Regions from separate parts of the Allobosea sp. PAMC 26642 genome, predicted to be linked through region 1. Evidence: predicted binding sites of a transcription regulator. Region 1 holds the regulator's gene; the other holds the start of a gene.
The links. The regulator PhoB, encoded in region 1, activates phosphate uptake and scavenging genes when phosphate is short. The targets are predictions, from matches to a motif close to TGTCATNNANCTGTCAT.

Region 2: the regulator PhoB is predicted to act here: its motif matches at 2,400-2,416, upstream of AXW83_RS01560 (esterase-like activity of phytase family protein).

What each region holds. Positions count from the first base shown of each region.
Region 1 is NZ_CP014301.1:4,505,289-4,509,554, reverse strand. It holds gene pstA (phosphate ABC transporter permease PstA) at 1-65, shown strand, start outside; gene pstB (phosphate ABC transporter ATP-binding protein PstB) at 112-912, shown strand; gene phoU (phosphate signaling complex protein PhoU) at 946-1,665, shown strand; gene phoB (phosphate regulon transcriptional regulator PhoB) at 1,792-2,490, shown strand; gene AXW83_RS21570 (aldo/keto reductase) at 2,587-3,525, shown strand; gene polA (DNA polymerase I) at 3,710-4,266, shown strand, end outside.
Region 2 is NZ_CP014301.1:334,852-339,117, reverse strand. It holds gene AXW83_RS01565 (gamma-glutamyltransferase family protein) at 1-791, shown strand, start outside; gene AXW83_RS01560 (esterase-like activity of phytase family protein) at 984-2,342, opposite strand; gene AXW83_RS01555 (2-hydroxyacid dehydrogenase) at 2,575-3,519, opposite strand; gene deoA (thymidine phosphorylase) at 3,516-4,266, opposite strand, start outside.

The sequences.
Region 1 (4,266 bases):
TCATCACGGTCTCGATCCTGCTGCTTTCGATCATCGCCCGCCGCATCGTGCGCGGCTCCAAGTAAAAGCCGACGCCAAGACCCGTCGCGTCCGATCTGAAGGAACCTGTCGATGCTTTCGACTCTTGAACTGAGCCCGCAATCGCTCGACGCCGATGCCCCCGTCCGGATCGCGGTCAAGAACCTCGATTTCTACTATGGCGAGCACAAGGCTCTGAAGAGCATCAACCTCGACTTCCGCGACCGCCATGTCACGGCGCTGATCGGCCCCTCGGGCTGCGGCAAGTCGACCCTGCTGCGCATCTTCAACCGCATCTACTCGCTCTATCCGGAGCAACGCGCGACGGGCGAGATCATGCTCGACGGCCGCAACGTCATCTCCAACGACATCGACGTCAACGAGTTGCGCTCGCGCATCGGCATGGTCTTCCAGAAGCCCACACCCTTCCCGATGTCGATCTACGACAACGTCGCCTTCGGCATCCGCCTGTATGAGAAGCCGCCGAAATCCGAGCTCGACGACCGCATCGAGGGCGCCCTGCGCCGCGCCGCGCTCTGGGATGAGGTCAAGGACAAGCTCAAGGCGTCGGGCATGGGCCTTTCTGGCGGCCAGCAGCAGCGCCTGTGCATCGCGCGCACCATTGCGCAGAAGCCCGAGGTGATCCTGTTCGACGAGCCGACCTCGGCGCTGGACCCGATCTCGACCGGCAAGATCGAGGATCTGCTGGAGCAGCTGAAGACCGACTTCACCATCGTCATCGTCACCCACAACATGCAGCAGGCGGCGCGCATCTCGCAGTACACCGCTTTCATGTATCTCGGCGAGGTGATCGAGTTCGCTCCGACCAACACCATCTTCATGAACCCCGCCAAGAAGCAGACGCAGGACTACGTCACCGGCCGCTTCGGCTGAATCGAACTCCGCTCTGCACAGGGACACACGCCGATGACCGACCATATCGTCCGCTCCTACGACGCCGAACTTGAAGCGCTGCGCCGCAGCCTTGCCGAGATGGGCGGGATGTCCGAGCGTATGCTCGGCGATTCCACCGTGGCGCTGGTGCGCCGCGATACCGCGCTGGCCCAGAAGGTGATCAGCGCCGACCAGCGCCTCGACAACCTGCAGCGCGATGTCGAAGAACGCGCCGTGCTGACCATCGCGCGCCGCCAGCCGCTCGCCAACGATCTGCGCGAACTGATCTCGGCGATCCGCATCGCCTCCGACATCGAGCGCGTCGGCGATCTCGCCAAGAACATCGCCAAGCGCGCCGTGGCCATCTCCGGCCAGTTCCAGCCGCCGCACCGCGCCGTGGTCGGGCTGGAGCATATGAGCCGCCTCGTCCAGGCCCAGCTCAAGGACGTGCTCGACGCCTATGCCGCTGGGAACGAGCAGAAGGCGATGGAAGTCTGGCACCGCGACGGCGAGATCGACGCGCTCTACACCTCGCTCTTCCGCGAGTTGCTGACCTACATGATGGAAGATCCGCGCAACATCACCTTCTGCACGCATCTGCTGTTCTGCGCCAAGAACGTCGAGCGTATCGGCGACCACACCACCAACATCGCCGAGACGATCCATTATCTCGTCACCGGCGAGTCGCTGGACCTGAACCGGCCCAAGCTCGACACGACCGATATCAGCGTCGAGGCAGTGCTCGGGAGCTGACACCCGTCGCGTCATGGTCGGGCTTGACCCGACCATCTCGGACACCAGAGGGTTCTGGTGTGAGGGATTCTCGGGTCAATCCCGAGAATGACGCGCAGGGAACCGCCCAACATCTGGAAACCCGCCATGCCCGCACGCATCCTGATCGTCGAGGACGAGGAGCCGCTAACGCTGCTCCTGCGCTACAATCTCGAAGCCGAGGGCTTCGAGGTCGACAGCGTTGCGCGCGGGGACGATGCGGAGCTGCACCTGCGCGACAACACGCCCGATCTCGTGCTGCTCGACTGGATGCTGCCCGGCCTGTCGGGCATCGAGCTCTGCCGCCGCCTGCGGGCGCGGCGCGACACCGAGCGCGTGCCGATCATCATGCTGACGGCTCGCGGCGAGGAGACCGAGCGGGTGCGCGGTCTCGCCACCGGGGCCGACGACTATGTCGTCAAGCCGTTCTCTCTGCCCGAGCTGATCGCGCGCATTCAGGCGCTGCTGCGCCGGGCCAAGCCGGGCCACGTCGCGGGGCTGCTGGCAGCCGGCGATCTCGAACTCGACCGCACGACGCGGCGCGTGCGCCGCTCGGGTTCCGAGCTGCATCTGGGACCGACCGAGTTCCGGCTGCTCGAATTCCTGATGCAGGCGCCGGGCCGGGTCTATTCGCGCGCTCAGCTGCTCGACGCCGTCTGGGGCCGCGACGTCTATATCGACGAGCGCACTGTCGACGTCCATGTCGGACGCCTGCGCAAGGCGATCACGCCGGATAATACGAAAGACCCGCTGCGCACCGTGCGCGGCGCCGGCTACGCCTTCGACGAGACATTCGCTCGGGGGTGAGGCGTTCGCGTCGCGCGGCGGCCCTGCGTCCATGGCGATTGCGAACGGCGTCCGGGTCTGGTCCCTTGCATCATTCGCCATGAAGGACGCTTTCCCATGCTCACCCGCAATCTCGGTCGCTCCGGCCTTCGCGTTTCGCTCGTCGGCCTCGGCTGCAATAATTTCGGCGGCCGGATCGATGACGACGCGGCACGCAAGGTCGTCGATGCGGCGATCGAGAACGGCATCACTTTGTTCGATACCGCCGATGTCTACGGCAATCGCGGCGGCTCCGAGACCGTGCTCGGCCAGTTGCTCGGCGCGCGCCGCAAGGACATCGTGCTGGCGACGAAGTTCGGCATGGACATGAACGAAGCCGGCACGATGAAGGGCGGCTCGCGGCACTACATCATGAACGCGGTCGAGGCTTCGCTGAAGCGGCTGAAGACCGACTGGATCGACCTCTACCAGATTCATCGGCCCGACTCGCTGACCCCGATCGAGGAGACGCTGCGGACGCTCGAAGACCTGATCCGTCAGGGCAAGGTGCGCTATATCGGCTGCTCGAATTTCGCGCCTTGGCAGGTGGCGGATGCCGCCTGGACGGCGCGCGATCTGGGCGTTACCGGCTTCGCCTCGTGCCAGGACGAGTACAGCCTGCTCAAGCGTGGGGCCGAGAGCTACCTGCTGCCCGCCACCCGTCACTACGGCATGGGGCTCCTGCCGTATTTTCCGCTGGCCAACGGCCTTCTCACCGGCAAGTACAAGCGCAACGCCCCACTGCCGGAGGGCGCGCGCATGACGCGCGAGGCGCCGCGCGCTGCGGAAGTCCTGACCGACGCCAACTGGGACAAGACCGAGAAGCTGGCGGATTTCTGCGAGTCGCGGGGCCGGACGCTGGTCGAGCTCGCCTTCTCCTGGCTGGCGGCCCAGCCGGTGGTCTCCAGCGTGATCGCAGGCGCGACCAGGCCAGAGCAGATCGCGGCGAATGTGAAAGCAGCTGACTGGGTGCTGTCGCCCGAGGATCTGGCCGAGATCGATACGATCACGAAATAGGGCGCTACCGTCATTCTCGGGCGACGCGAAGCGCAGACCCGAGAATCTCAGGACGAGAAGGCACTGTCGAAGAGATGCTCGGGTCAAGCCCGAGCAGGACGCCATGGCCACTCCTGACAGCTTCTTGCGGATCGCGCCGCCTCTGCGATAGACCGCCCGGCGCCGGTTGCTTATGGTCCGCGCCATGAGCGAGACAGCCCCGAACGCCGCCGCCCCGGACCTCAAGCCCGGCGACCATCTCTTCCTGGTCGACGGCTCGAATTTCATCTTTCGGGCCTATTTCCAGTCGATCAACCAGGACCGGAAATACAATGCCCGCTCGGACGGGCTGCCCTCGGGCGCGGTGCGGCTGTTTGCCACCAAGCTCTTCCAGTTCGTCAAGGACGGCGTGCTCGGGGTGAAACCGACGCATCTCGCCATCATCTTCGACAAGTCGGAGAACTCGTTCCGCAAGGAGATCTACCCGGCCTATAAGGGTAACCGCTCCGAGCCGCCGCCGGACCTGATCCCGCAATTCCCGCTGATGCGCGCGGCGGTGCGGGCTTTCGGCCTGATCCCGGTCGAGCAGGATGTCTACGAGGCCGATGATCTGATCGCGACCTATGCAAGGCAGGCGCGCGAGGCCGGGGCCGACGTGCTGATCGTCTCGGCCGACAAGGATCTGATGCAGCTCGTGGGTCCGGGCGTGGCGATGTACGACCCCGCCTCCGGCGACGCTAAGAAGGGTGCCGGCTTCAGGCC
Region 2 (4,266 bases), 1.3 Mb from region 1:
CGACGCTGCTTTCGGACGACTATGCGCGCGGACGGCGCGACCTGATCTCGGACAAGGCCTCGCACGAATTACGGCCAGGCATGATCCCCGGCTTCGAGACGCAGGTGTCGCGGATGCTGGCCAATCTGCGGATCGCCGGTCAATCGGGCAAGGGCGGCGCCAGCGTCGGCGAGCCGACCATGGCCTCGATGGTCGCGGCCGGGAAGACAGGCGACACCGTCCATATCGACGTCATCGACAAATGGGGCAACATGATCGCCGCGACCCCCTCGGGCGGCTGGCTGCAATCCTCGCCGGTCATTCCGGAACTCGGCTTCCCGCTGAATTCGCGCGCGCAGATGTTCTGGCTGGAGGACGGGCTGCCGGCATCGCTGGCGCCGTTCAAGCGCCCGCGCACGACGCTGACGCCGACGCTCGCCTTCGAGAACGGCGAGCCGCGCCTTGTCTTCGGCACGCCGGGCGGCGACCAGCAGGAGCAATGGCAGATGGGGATGTTCCTGCGCCGCGTGCATCACGGACTGAACCTGCAGGAGGCGATCGACCTGCCGCTGTTCCATACGCAGCACTTCCCTTCCTCCTTCTACCCGCGCGAGGCGCGGCCCGGCCATCTCATGGTCGAGGAGAGCATCGGCGAGGCGGCGCTGGCCGATCTGGAAAAGCGCGGGCACGCCGTCGAGCGCGCGCCGGCCTGGACGGTCGGCCGGCTGACGGCGGCCGAGACCGGTTCGGACGGCCTGTTGCGGGCGGCAGCCACCCCGCGGCTGATGCAGGCCTACGCCGCGGGGCGGTAGGACCTCGAAATTTCTTTAACCTCGACGCTGCGGCTTCCGATCCCCTCCCCCCGCTTGCGGTGGGGAGGGTTAGGGTGGGGGGCCGAAAAGCAGGTCTCGACCTGATTTCAGCGCCTCACCAAGCGGAACTGCCCCCCACCCCGGCCCTCCCCACCGCAAGCGGGGGGAGGGAGAAGCATGAAGCGCGGACGCTCACTTCGCGTCGAGCAGGTCCTTCACCGAGAGCAGGACGAGTTCGTTGTCGTCGGCCTTCTTCGGATCGCGCGACGACGAGAACGGCAGGTTGTTGTCGTTGCCGACGACGATGACGCCGTTGGCGCGATCGACGACATCGACGTTCTCGATGGTGAAGAAGGGGAAGGGCAGCACGCCGTCGATGGCGCCCTGCTTCGCCTTCTTGTCAGGGTCGGCAATCTTGAGCAGGTCGATATAGCCGACCTTGCGCACCGACTTGCCGACATTGGCGTCGGTCATCTCGATCTTCACGACGCGCTTGAACTTTGCGAGGTCGTGGAAACAGTCGGGGCCGCGCTGGCCCGCCGCGCAGGCACGGTCGGCGGTCCCTTCGCCATTGTCGCGTTCGATGATCAGCGCGGTGGTCGCATCGATCATGTTGAAATCGCCGATGGCGTTGCCCTTCTGCTCGAGCGGGAAGAACCAGGAGCGGCCGGTCCACTTTTCGGCGGCGACATCGAATTCGAGGATGCGCAGGACTTCCTTGCCGTCGACTTCCTCGTTGCCCTTGGTCTCGGCGTTCCAGAGCGGACCTTCGAGCAGCGGGTAGAGGAAGCGCCCGTCCGGCGACTGGGCCATGCCCTCATAGCCCTTGGACCGGCGAACGTTGAACTCGACGGGCAGATTCGGCGCGGCCGGCGTGGTCACGGCATAATGGTCGGGCGAGCGGGCGGGCTTGCCATCGACCGTCGTCTCGAACACGGCCTCGACCTTGCCGGTCGCATCGACGCGGATGAGATAGGGTCCGAACTCGTCGCCGATCCAGAACTTGCCGCCGATCGGCTGGATCGACTCGGGGTCGAAGTCGGAGCCGGTCAAATAGCGCTTCTCGGTGCCCTCGTTGGCGATGCGGAACGGCACCTTCTTGTCGGGATCGTGCAGGAAGGTGGTGGCGGTGCGCTCGATCGTGCCGCCCGCGAAATCGGCCTTCAGGCGGTGGAAATACAGCATGGCGTCGGGCGAGTTTGCCTTGGCGCCGAAGCCGTTGTCGGTCAGCACCAGGAACTCGCCATTGCCGAGCGAGCGAATGCCGGAGAAGCCCTGCACGGGCTGACCGGCGAAGGGCGTCGAGAGGCCGGTCGGGCGGCCGCCCGAGGTCCCCATGACGGTACCGACCGCCTCGACGCGTTTGCCGGGCGTGGTGAACTTGCCGGAGACCTTGAGGTCGGCCGGCGCATCGGCGGGAGCGGCGACCATGGTGTTGGCCGGCAGCAGCGCATGGCCGAGCAGCTTTGCCGGGAACTCCTTCTGAGCTTCCTGGGCGCCGGCGAGCATGGTGGAGGACAGCAGCAGGGCTGCGACGAGGGACAGGCGCATGGGACGCTCCGGGTTGGGGGATGGCCCCTCCGCTTGGCCCCGGCTGATTTCAGCGCGACGACGGGCGCGTGACGTTGGCGTGACGATCCGCCTTTGTCATTCCGGGGCTCGCGAAGCGAGAACCCGGAACCCACGACCGGGCGCGATCTTCAACAAGGCCAGTCGATCACACTCATCCCGTCGTGGGTTCCGGGCTCGCGCCTGCGGCGCGCCCCGGAATGACAGCTGGTGCTCAATACCCCCTTGCCGGATCGACCACATGCTCCAGCGGCTCGCCGGCTTCCAGCCGCCTGATCTGCGTCGCGATCAGGCTCGCCACGGCGTCCGGCTCCGACATCGCGGCGTTGTGCGGCGTTACCGTCACGGCGGGATGCGTCCAGAGCGGTGAGTCTGCGGGCAGCGGTTCGGTCTCGAAGACGTCGAGCGTCGCCCCCTTCAGCGTGCCGGCCTCGAGCGCAGCGAGAATGTCGGCCTCGACCTGGAGCCCGCCGCGGCCGGCATTGACCAGGAACGGCCCGCCCAGCCGGCCGTTCTGTGCCAGGCCGGCCAGCAGTGTCGCGTTGATGGTTCCGCGCGTTTCAGGCGTCAGCGGCAGCAGGCTGACGAGGATGTCGGTGCGGGCGAGAAAGCCTGCCATTCCATCGGAGCCTGAGAAGGTTGCCAAGCCATCGACAGTCTTTGGCGAACGGCTCCAGCCGGCGACGTCGAAGCCCATCACCTTCAGCTTGCGGGCGGCGTCGAGACCGAGTTCGCCCAGCCCCATGATGCCGACGCGCACCGAGCGGGCGGCAGGTTGATTGCGGTCATCGTCCCAGCTCTTCAGCGGTTGCTGCCGGTCGTAGCGCCGCTGCTGGCGCAAGATCATCAGGCAATGCAACACGATGTATTCGCTCATCCGCGTCGTCAGATCGGGATCGACTACGCGGGCGATCGGCGCTTCGGGAAGACGCGAATCGGCGAAGAGATGATCTACGCCGGCGCCCAGCGAGAAGATCGCGGCGAGGTTGGGCAAGCCGGCAAGGCTGCCCTCGGGATGCTTCCAGCTCGCGACATAATGCACCGAGCGCCGGTCGAAGGGCTCGCCGAGCGTCACGATCGGCATCTCCGGCAGCAGCGCGGCGAAACGCTCCCGCCAGTCTTCAAGATGCCAGCCGGTCATCGCCAGAAGCAAACTCATGCGTGCGAACTCTCCGTGATCCGCTCCGCGACCAGCGCGCCGCGTTCCGGCCTACCTTCTCCCAGGCGATAGGCTTTCCGCAAGCGCAGTTGGGCAGCCTCAAAACCGGCTTCATCGCGGGCGTGCACGATGCCGAGCGGGCGGCCCGCTCCAACCGCGTCGCCGAGCCCCGCGAGATCGACGATGCCGACGGCGTGGTCGATCGGGTCCTGTGGCCGCGTACGGCCGCCACCGAGCGCCACCACGGCGAGCCCGACGCCGCGCGTGTCGATCGCCTGGACCGTGCCGGGCGAGGTGGCGAAGACCGGCTTTACGATCGGCGCCGCCGCCAGATATTTGTCCGGCCGCTCAAGCAGATCGGCCGGCCCGCCCAGCGCCGCGACCATGCGCGCGAAGCGCTCGGCTGCGGCGCCGCTGGCGAAGGCCGCCTCGATTTTCGCCCTGGCTTGGTCGATATCGGCCGCGAGCCGTCCGAGCAGCAGCATCTCGGCGGCCAGCGCGACCGTGACTTCATGGAAGCGCGGCTCGCGCCGCCTTCCGGCGAGGTGGTCGAGCGCATAGGCGACTTCGAGCGCATTGCCGGCCGCGCTTGCCAGCGGCTCGTCCATGTCGGTCATCAGCGCGGTCGTCGGCAGGCCGGCGCCGTTGGCGACGCCGACCAGCGCGTCGGCGAGCGCCCGCGCCTTGCCGTAATCGGGCAGGAAGGCGCCCGAGCCATATTTCACATCCATCACCAGCCCGTGTAGC